2 regions of the Streptomyces sp. NPDC020983 genome follow, and region 1 is predicted to be linked to the other one. Evidence: riboswitches for the same ligand, from Rfam matches in the RefSeq annotation. Region 1 holds a riboswitch; the other holds the start of a gene.
What was found. Region 1 has a riboswitch for thiamine pyrophosphate ahead of thiO (glycine oxidase ThiO). Riboswitches for the same ligand answer to the same signal wherever they lie in the genome.
Positions count from the first base shown of each region.

Region 2: another riboswitch for thiamine pyrophosphate. It lies ahead of ACH4SE_RS14650 (thiamine ABC transporter substrate binding subunit); the one in region 1 lies ahead of thiO (glycine oxidase ThiO).

Region 1 covers NZ_JBIRRA010000010.1:295,772-300,088, forward strand. The annotation lists gene ACH4SE_RS24005 (thiazole synthase) at 1-391, opposite strand, end outside; gene thiS (sulfur carrier protein ThiS) at 395-628, opposite strand; gene thiO (glycine oxidase ThiO) at 625-1,800, opposite strand; TPP riboswitch at 1,797-1,907, opposite strand; gene ACH4SE_RS24020 (NAD(P)/FAD-dependent oxidoreductase) at 2,856-4,067, shown strand; gene ACH4SE_RS24025 (Rv2175c family DNA-binding protein) at 4,134-4,317, shown strand, end outside.
Region 2 covers NZ_JBIRRA010000006.1:77,696-82,012, forward strand. The annotation lists gene ACH4SE_RS14645 (ABC transporter permease) at 1-1,646, opposite strand, end outside; gene ACH4SE_RS14650 (thiamine ABC transporter substrate binding subunit) at 1,678-2,778, opposite strand; TPP riboswitch at 2,772-2,900, opposite strand; gene rlmN (23S rRNA (adenine(2503)-C(2))-methyltransferase RlmN) at 2,984-4,090, opposite strand.

The DNA.
Region 1 (4,317 bases):
CGGCGGCGTCCAGCAGCTCGACCGGGTCGGGCAGCAACGTCCGCTCGTCCGCGATGACTTCGAGCTTGATCCAGTCCGTGCCCAGCGCCTCCCGCGCGAGCCGCGCGGTCAGGACCGCCTCGCCGGCCGTGAAGCAGCCCGCGGTGTTGGGCAGCACCCGGATGCCGAGCCGGGCGAGCACCGACAGCACGGAGCCCTGCGTGGTCGGGTCCAGGCGGCGCATCGCCACCGTGGTCAGCTCCGTGCCGGACGCGACGAGCGCGTGCTCCAGCACGTCGAGGCTGGGCGCCCCGCCCGTCCCCATGATCAGCCGCGAGCCGAACGCGACGCCGCCGATGAGCAGCGGGTCGGCTGCCGGGGGTGCCGCCGCCGCGGGTGCCGTCGTCGTCATGGCTCAGCCTCCCTGGACCGCGGTGAGCACCTCGACGCGGTCGCCGTCGGACAGCGGGGTCGACGACCAGCGGGTCCGCGGGACGACCGTCTCGTTGAGCGCCGCGGCCACACCCGAGGGCGCGGTGGTCAGCGCCGCGACCAGGGCGTCCAGGGCGACGGGAGCCTCCAGCTCGCGGGCCCGGCCGTTGACGTGCACGGTGATCCGCGCGCCGTCCGGCGTACGCGTGGCGCTCATACGTTCAGCTCCTGGTAGGTCCGCGGCTCCCGGGCGGTGAACCGCTGCGCCCCGAACGCCGCCGCGTACGGCGGGAGTTCCCCGTCCTGCGAGGTCAGTACCGCCGCCATGGCATCGCCGGTGACCGGCGTGAGCAGCACCCCGTTCCTGTGGTGGCCGGTCGCGAACAGCAGCCCGTCCAGCGCGGTGCGGCCCAGCAGCGGGGCGTTGTCCGGCGAGCCGGGGCGCAGGCCCGCGAGCGTCTCGGTGAGCGGCAGCTCCGTGATGCCGGGCACCAGCTCGTGCGCGTCCCGTAGGAGCTCGTAGACCCCGCCGGCCGTCACCGTGGTGTCCCAGCCGAACTCCTCGCTCGTCGCACCGAGCACCAGCTCCCCGTTGTCGCGTGGCACCAGGTACACATGGCTGCCGCGGACCACCGCGCGGACCGTACGCGACAGGAACGGCGCGTGCGACGCCGGGATGCGCAGCCGCAGGATCTGGCCCTTCACCGGGCGCACGGGCGGCAGCAGCTCCGCCGGTATGCCGTCGATCCGGCCGCTCTCGCTGCCCGCGGCCAGCACGGTCTGGCCGGCGGCCACCGCCGTGCCGTCCGCCAGCACCGCACCCGTCACCCGGCCCGCCGCCGACTCGACCCGCGCGGCGCGCGACCGCAGGAACACCACGCCCGCCAGCTCCGCCGCCCGCAGCAGGGCCGCCGCCAGCCGCCGCGGATCGACCTGGTGGTCACCGTCCACCCGCAGGCCGCCGCGCACACCGGGCGCGAGCATCGGCTCCAGACGGCGGCACTCACGGCCCGTCAGCCAGCGCGAGTCCAGGCCCAGCGCCGTCTGGAAGGCGTGCAGGTCGCGCAACTGGGCGCGGTCGTCGGCGTCCAGCGCCACCGCGAGAGTGCCGCAGCGGCGGTAGCCGGTGTCCAGCCCCGTCGCCTCCGTCAGCTCCTCGGCGAAGTCCGCGTAGCGGGCGGCGGAGGCGAGGTTCAGCTCGAGCAGCGCCTGCTCCCCGTACTGCAGTTCCGTGACGGCCGCGAGCATGCCCGCTGCCACGTGGGCGGCTCCGCCGCCGGGGGCGGGGTCGGCGACGGCCGTCCGCAGGCCGCGCTGGGCCGCGCGCCAGGCGGTGGCGAGGCCGATGATGCCGCCGCCGATCACCAGTACGTCGGTTTGCGTCCGCATGGACGTCAGCTCCTCCCTTCGCCGGAATGACCCGGATCAGGTTCCTACGGTCGGCGGCGACCAGCCGCCCTCTCAGCCCGGTCCACCGGGCTCCCGCGAGTCCACTCGGGGTTCACCCTATCTCGCGCCGGAGGCGCACCGGGGGGCGCGCCGGGGGTGCACGGTGCGGGGGGGGCCGCGGGCCCCATGGCGGTGGGGTGTTCGCGGCGCACCCCGCGCCCCTGGGGGGCTGCTTGCGGTGGGGGTTCGCCGTTCCGCCGGTGGTGGGTTGCTCGCGCGGTTCCTCGCGTCCCTGGGGGGTGCGGCTTGGGGTGGGCGGTTCGCCGTTCCGCCGGTGGTGGGTTGCTCGCGCAGTTCCTCGCGCCCCTGAGGGGGTGCCGCTTGCGGTGGGTGGTTCGCCGTTCTGCCGGTGGGGGCTGGTCGCGCAGTTCCTCGCGCCCCTGGGTTGCCCGGCGGGGCATCGCGCTGTCTGTGCGGGGGTGGGTCGGGTGCCACTCCGGGGGTACCTCCTCGGAATGCGCGTCTGACCTCTCCCTTGTCCGGTGGGGGAGTGGGTGCGCATTCCTGCGGGGGCACCCCCGGATCGTCCCCCTCCCGGGGACTCGTGGGCGGCTGCCTGCCGGTGGGGGTGAAGTCTTTGAGGGACTGCGGTTCGCCCCCGACGGCGAGTGCGCCCCACAGGTGGACAGAAGTTGTCGCAATCACCTGCACGGGTGGTGGGGGTGGGAACACCCCGCGCCGCCAGGCGCGGGAAACCCCCGCGGCGGGTCAGCCGCCCACGCACCCCGGGCGGCCACCGCCCGAACGCAGCGCCGCCAGGCGCGGGCACCCCCCGCGGCGGGACAGCCGCCCACGCACGGGCAGGCGGGCACCGCCCGGAGCGGCGCCGCCAGGCGCGGGCACCCCCGCGGCGGCGGGGGAGCCGCCAACGCACCGGCAGGCGGGCACCGCCCGAACGCGGCGCCCGCAGGTGCGGGCCCTCCGGCGGGGAAGCGGCAAGCCCCGTTGCCGGCGGCACGCCACCGGCGGCGGCCGGGGGGCGCTACGGTGAGGTGGTGAGCGACCGCACCGGGAGATTCGTGATCGTCGGGGCCGGCATGGCCGGCGTGCAGACCGCCGTGGCCCTCAGAGAGCTCGGCTCGGCGGACGGGATCACGCTGATCGGCGACGAACCGCACCCGCCGTACGACCGTCCGCCGCTGTCGAAGGCGGTGCTGCTGGGGGGTCCGGCGGGGGGTGATGTCACCTTCGACGTGGATTTCGACGCCCTGGGGGTGGATCTGCGGCTGGGGGTGCGGGCGCAGGCGCTGCGGGTGGCGCAGCGCGAGGTGGTGACGGACGCGGGCGCGGTGCCGTACGACCGGCTGGTCGTGGCGACGGGGGCGTACCCGGTGGCGCTGCCGGGGACGGCGGGGCTGCCCGGGGTGCACCTGCTGCGGACGCTGGACGACGCCGCGGAGTTGCGGCCGGTGCTGGAGGCGGGGCAGGACGTGGTGGTGGTGGGGGCGGGCTGGATCGGCGCGGAGTTCGCGACGGCGGCCCGCCAGGCGGGGTGCACGGTGACGGTGGTGGAGGCGGCGGACCGCCCGCTGGCGGGGGCGCTGCCGGCGGTGGTGACGGCGCACATGCGGACCTGGTACGAGGCGGCGGGGGTGGAGCTGCGGACGGGGACGCCGGTGGCGCAGCTGGAGCCGGGCGCGGTGGTGCTCGCGGACGGCAGCCGGATTCCGGCGGAGGCCGTGGTGGTGGGGATCGGGGCGCGTCCGCAGACGGGCTGGCTGGCCGGCGCGGGGGTCGAACTGGGGGCGGACGGCGCGGTGGTGGCCGACGACCGGCTGCGGACGACCGCGCCCGGCGTGTTCGCGGTGGGCGACTGCGCGTCCTTCCCCTCGGCGCGTTACGGGGAGCGGCTGCTGATCCACCACTGGGACAACGCCCTGCAGGGCCCGCGGACGACCGCGGCGAACATGCTGGGCGGCGACGAGGTGTACGACCCGGTGCCGTACTTCTGGTCGGAGCAGTTCGGGCGCTTCGTGCAGTACGCCGGGCACCACGACGACGCGGCCGACACGCTGCTGCTGCGCGGCGACCCGGCGTCGGAGGCGTGGTCGGCGTGCTGGTTGCGCGGGGAGCGGCTCGCGGCGGTGCTCACGGTGGGCCGGCCGCGGGATCTGGCCCAGGCGCGCAAGCTGATCGCCCGCTCGGCGTCGGTGGATCCCGCGCTGGCCGCGGATCCGGCGGTCCCGCTGACGGCGGCGGCGCGGTAGGCGGAACGGCCCATGCGGCGGGGGCGCCCCGCAGCGCTTGTCGGTGGCAGGTGGCAGGCTTGTCCCGTGACTGTTTTCTCGTCAGTTGACGCACATATCGACGCGCTCGTCCCCGATTGGCTCACCCTCCCCGAGGTCGCCGACCGGCTGGGGCTCGACGTGACCCGTATCCGCCCGCTCATCAAGGAAGGGCAATTGCTCGCGGTCCGCCGCGGGGAGAACAGGGTGCTGATGGTGCCTGCCGCCTTCA
Region 2 (4,317 bases), on a different contig from region 1:
CGTTCCAGCACCAGCAGGCCGGTCGCGCAGACCACCATCAGCACGGTGCTCAGGGCCATGGCCTGGCCGTAGTTCATCGGCCCCGCGCGGCCCAGCAGGCGGGCGACGGCGACCGGCAGGGTGGGGTCGTCGGACCGGGCGATGAAGACGGTGGCGCCGAACTCGCCGAGCGAGACGGCGAAGGCGAAACCCGCGGCGACGCCCGCGGCGCGGGAGACCAGGGGCAGCTCCACCTCGCGCCACACCCGCCAGGGCGAGGCCCCGAGCACCGCGGCGGCCTCCCGCAGCCGGCCGTCGACGGCCCGCAGCACCGGCAGCATCACGCGGACCACGAAGGGCGCGCCCACCAGCGCCTGCGCGAGCGGCACCAGCAGCCAGGAGTCGCGGAGGTCCAGCGGCGGCTTGTCCAGGGCGATGAGGAAGCCGAAGCCGATGGTGACGGCGGAGGTGCCGAGCGGCAGCATCAGCAGCGCGTCGAAACCGCGCATCAGCCGCCCGGACCTGCGGACCAGCGCGGCCGCGGCAAGCCCGCCGATCACCAGGGCGATGACGGTGGCCAGCGCCGCGAAGCGCAGCGAATTGCCCACCGTCTGCCAGGGGGCGACGCTGAAGGTGCCGCCGTCGTCCGACCCGAGGGCGCGGTAGAAGGCCAGGCCGTAGCCGCTCGGGGTGTCGAACGAACGGGCGGCGAGCACACCGAGCGGCAGCAGGACGACCAGCGCGACGACGGCGAGGACGGCCCCGAGCAGGGTGCGTTCGGCCACGCCGCTCGGCCGGTGCGCGGTACGCGCGGGGTCGACCAGCTTCAGCGCCGACTCGCGGCGCCGCACCGTCCAGCCGTGCAGGGCGAGGATCGCCAGCACCGCCGCGAACTGCAGCAGGGTCAGCACGGCCGCGGCCGGAAGGTCGAAGATCTCGGCCGTCTGGCGGTAGATCTCCACCTCCAGGGTGGAGTAGAGCGGGCCGCCGAGGATCTGGATCACGCCGAAGGAGGTGAAGGTGAACAGGTACACCATGAGCGCGGCCGCGGCCACGGACGGGCCGAGCGCCGGCAGCGTCACCTTGCGCCAGGCGGCGAAGCGGCCCGCGCCGAGCATCCGGGCGGCCTCCTCCTGGGCCGGGTCCAGCTGCGCCCACAGGCCGCCGACGGTACGGACCACGACGGCGAAGTTGAAGAAGACGTGCGCGACGAGGATCGCCCACACGCTGGTGTCGAGCCGCACCCCGAGGAGCGAGTCCGTGAAGCCGCCGCGGCCGAGCAGCGCGAGGAAGGCCGAGCCCGCGACCACGGTCGGCAGCACGAAGGGCACCGTCACGACCGCGCGCAGCAGCCGCCGCCCGGGGAAGTCCAGCCGCGCGAACACGTACGCGGCGGGCAGCCCCACCAGCAGCGTCAGCCCCGTCGAGGCCGCGGCCTGCCAGCAGGTGAACCACACCACGTGCCGGATGCCCGGTTCGCCCAGCACGTCGCCGATCCGGCCCAGCTGCCAGGTCCCGTCCTGGTGCAGCCCCCGGCCGACGATCGCCGCCACGGGGTAGCCGAAGAAGGCCGCGAAGAAGAGCAGCGGCACCGCCGCCAGCACGGCGCGGACCGCCAGGGCGCGGCCGCGTGAGCCGTCGGCCCCGTCCCGCCGCGCGCCGCGCACGGCTGCGGTCCGCGGCGCGCTCACGTCACACTCACTTCAGGACGATCCCGTTCCACGCCTGGACCCACTCGTCGCGCTTGGCGGCGATCGTGTCGGGCGGCAGCGTGGCGGGGTGCTCGACCTTCGCGCCGTACTTGACGAAGACCGGCGGCTCGACGGCGTCCCCGCGCACCGGGTCGACGTACATCTGGAGCGGCATGTCCTGCTGGAAGGTCCTGCTCAGCATGAAGTCGATGAGGGCCTTGCCGCCGGCGGGGTTCTTCGCGTTGTGGAGCAGGCCGGCGAACTCGATCTGCCGGAAGCAGGTGCCGGTCGCCACGCCGACCGGCGACTGCGCGGGAGCGGGGCTGACACCGACGACCTCGGCGGGCGGGCTGGAGGCGTAGGAGACCACCAGCGGCCGGTCGCCCTTGGCCTGCTTGCCCGCCGAGGAGCCGGAGAAGCGGTCGTTGTAGGCCTGCTCCCAGCTGTCGACGACCTCGACGCCGTTGGCCTTGAGCTGCTTCCAGTAGTCCTGCCACTTCGTGTCGCCGTAGGTCGCCGCGCTGCCCAGCAGGAAGGCCAGGCCGGGTGAGGACGTGGAGACGTTCTCGGTGACCAGCAGGTCCTTGTAGGCGGGCTTGACCAGATCGGCGAAGGTCTGCGGCGGGGCCAGGTGGTGGGCCGTGAAGTAGGCCCGGTCGTAGTTGACGCAGACGTCGCCGGAGTCGATCGGCGTGACGCGGTGCCGCGAGCCGTCCAGCTGCAGGTCGGCGGGGACCTGCCCGAGGTCCTTGGCCGTGTAGGACGTGAACAGGCCGTTGTCGAGGGCGCGGGACAGCAGGGTGTTGTCGACGCCGAAGAAGACGTCGCCGCGCGGGTGGTCCTTGGTGAGGACGGCCTGGTTGACGGCCGCGCCCGCGTCCCCGCCGCGCAGCACCTTGACGGTGTAGCCGGTCTCCTTGGTGAACTCCGCGAGCACGGACTTCGAGGCCGCGAAGGAGTCGTGGCTGACGAGCGTGACGGTCTTCGAGCCGGAACCCGCCGCCTTGTCGCCGCCACCGCCGGAGTCGCTGCCGCACGCGGCCAGGACGGACGCGGCCGCACCGGCGGCGACGAGCGCGCCCACGGCACGCAGAGCAGTGGTCTTCATCTGTGCTGACTCCCTACGCCGGTATGACCCGGATCAGGTGGGAGGGTCTGCGGCCTGAGATCCTTCACCGGATCACTCGCCGCACTCTCAGCGCCGTCGCAGGCGCTCCCCTGTCGGAATGTTCTGTTGTGCGACCGCCGGGACGCGGCCGCCTGCTGCGGTGACCGTACGCCGGCGGGATCGCCGACCGTACGATAGCAGCAGGTCAGCGCTCCGCCGCCGCCAGCTGCCCGCAAGCGCCGTCGATCTCCTGGCCACGGGTGTCGCGTACGGTCACGGGCACGCCGTGCGACTCCAGGGCTGCCACGAACGCCCGCTCGTCCTCCGGGCGGGAGGCCGTCCACTTCGAGCCGGGCGTGGGGTTGAGCGGGATCAGGTTGACGTGCACCCGGTGGTTCCTGAGCAGCCTGCCCAGCCGGTCGGCGCGCCATGCCTGGTCGTTGACGTCGCGGATCAGGGCGTACTCGATCGAGACCCGGCGGCCCGAGACGTCGGCGTAGTGCCAGGCCGCGTCCAGCACCTCGCGCACCTTCCAGCGGGTGTTGACCGGCACCAGGGTGTCGCGCAGCTCGTCGTCCGGGGCGTGCAGGGACACCGCGAGGCGGCACTTGAAGCCCTCGTCGGCGAAGCGGTGGATGGCGGGCACCAGGCCCACCGTGGAGACGGTGATGCCCCGCTGCGACAGCCCCAGGCCGTCCGGCTCCGGGTCGGTCAGCCGGCGGATCGCGCCGACCACGCGCGTGTAGTTGGCGAGCGGCTCGCCCATGCCCATGAAGACGATGTTCGACAGCCGCGCCGGTCCGCCCGGCACCTCCCCGTCGCGCAGCGACTTCATGCCGGCCACGATCTGGTGCACGATCTCGGCGGTCGACAGGTTGCGGTCCAGCCCCGCCTGGCCGGTGGCGCAGAAGGGGCAGTTCATGCCGCAGCCGGCCTGTGAGGAGATGCACATGGTGACGCGGTCCGGGTAGCGCATCAGCACCGACTCGACGAGCGTCCCGTCGAAGAGCCGCCACAGCGTCTTGCGGGTGTCGCCCCCGTCGCACGAGGCGTGCCGCACCACGGTCATCAGCTCCGGCAGCAGGTCCTCGGCGAGCCTGCCGCGGGCCGCGGCCGGGATGTCCGTCCAGGCGGCGGGGTCGTCGGCGTACCGCGCGAAGTAGTGCTGCGACAGCTGCCTGGCCCGGAACGGCTTCTCCCCGAGCGCGGCCACCGCCTCCCGGCGTTCGGCGGGCGTGAGGTCGGCGAGGTGCCGCGGGGGCTTCTTGGCCCCGCGCGGCACGGCGAAAGTCAGTTCTCCGGGTACAGGCATGATGCAAACCAGTGTCGCAGACCGCGCGCCGTTGCCTGCTCGGAGCGGATGGGCGGGGGTCGTCACCGGTCACCGTCGGGCAACGGTGGCCGGCCTCGCACGGCCCTCAGACGGCCCGGGGCCCGGTGAGGAACCGTGGTGAGGCGCGGGTGAGGGGGAGTTTTCACCCGGCGCCTCACCACGATTCCTCCACCCGGTGACCTGCGAAAAGTGAGGCGGGTGACGCT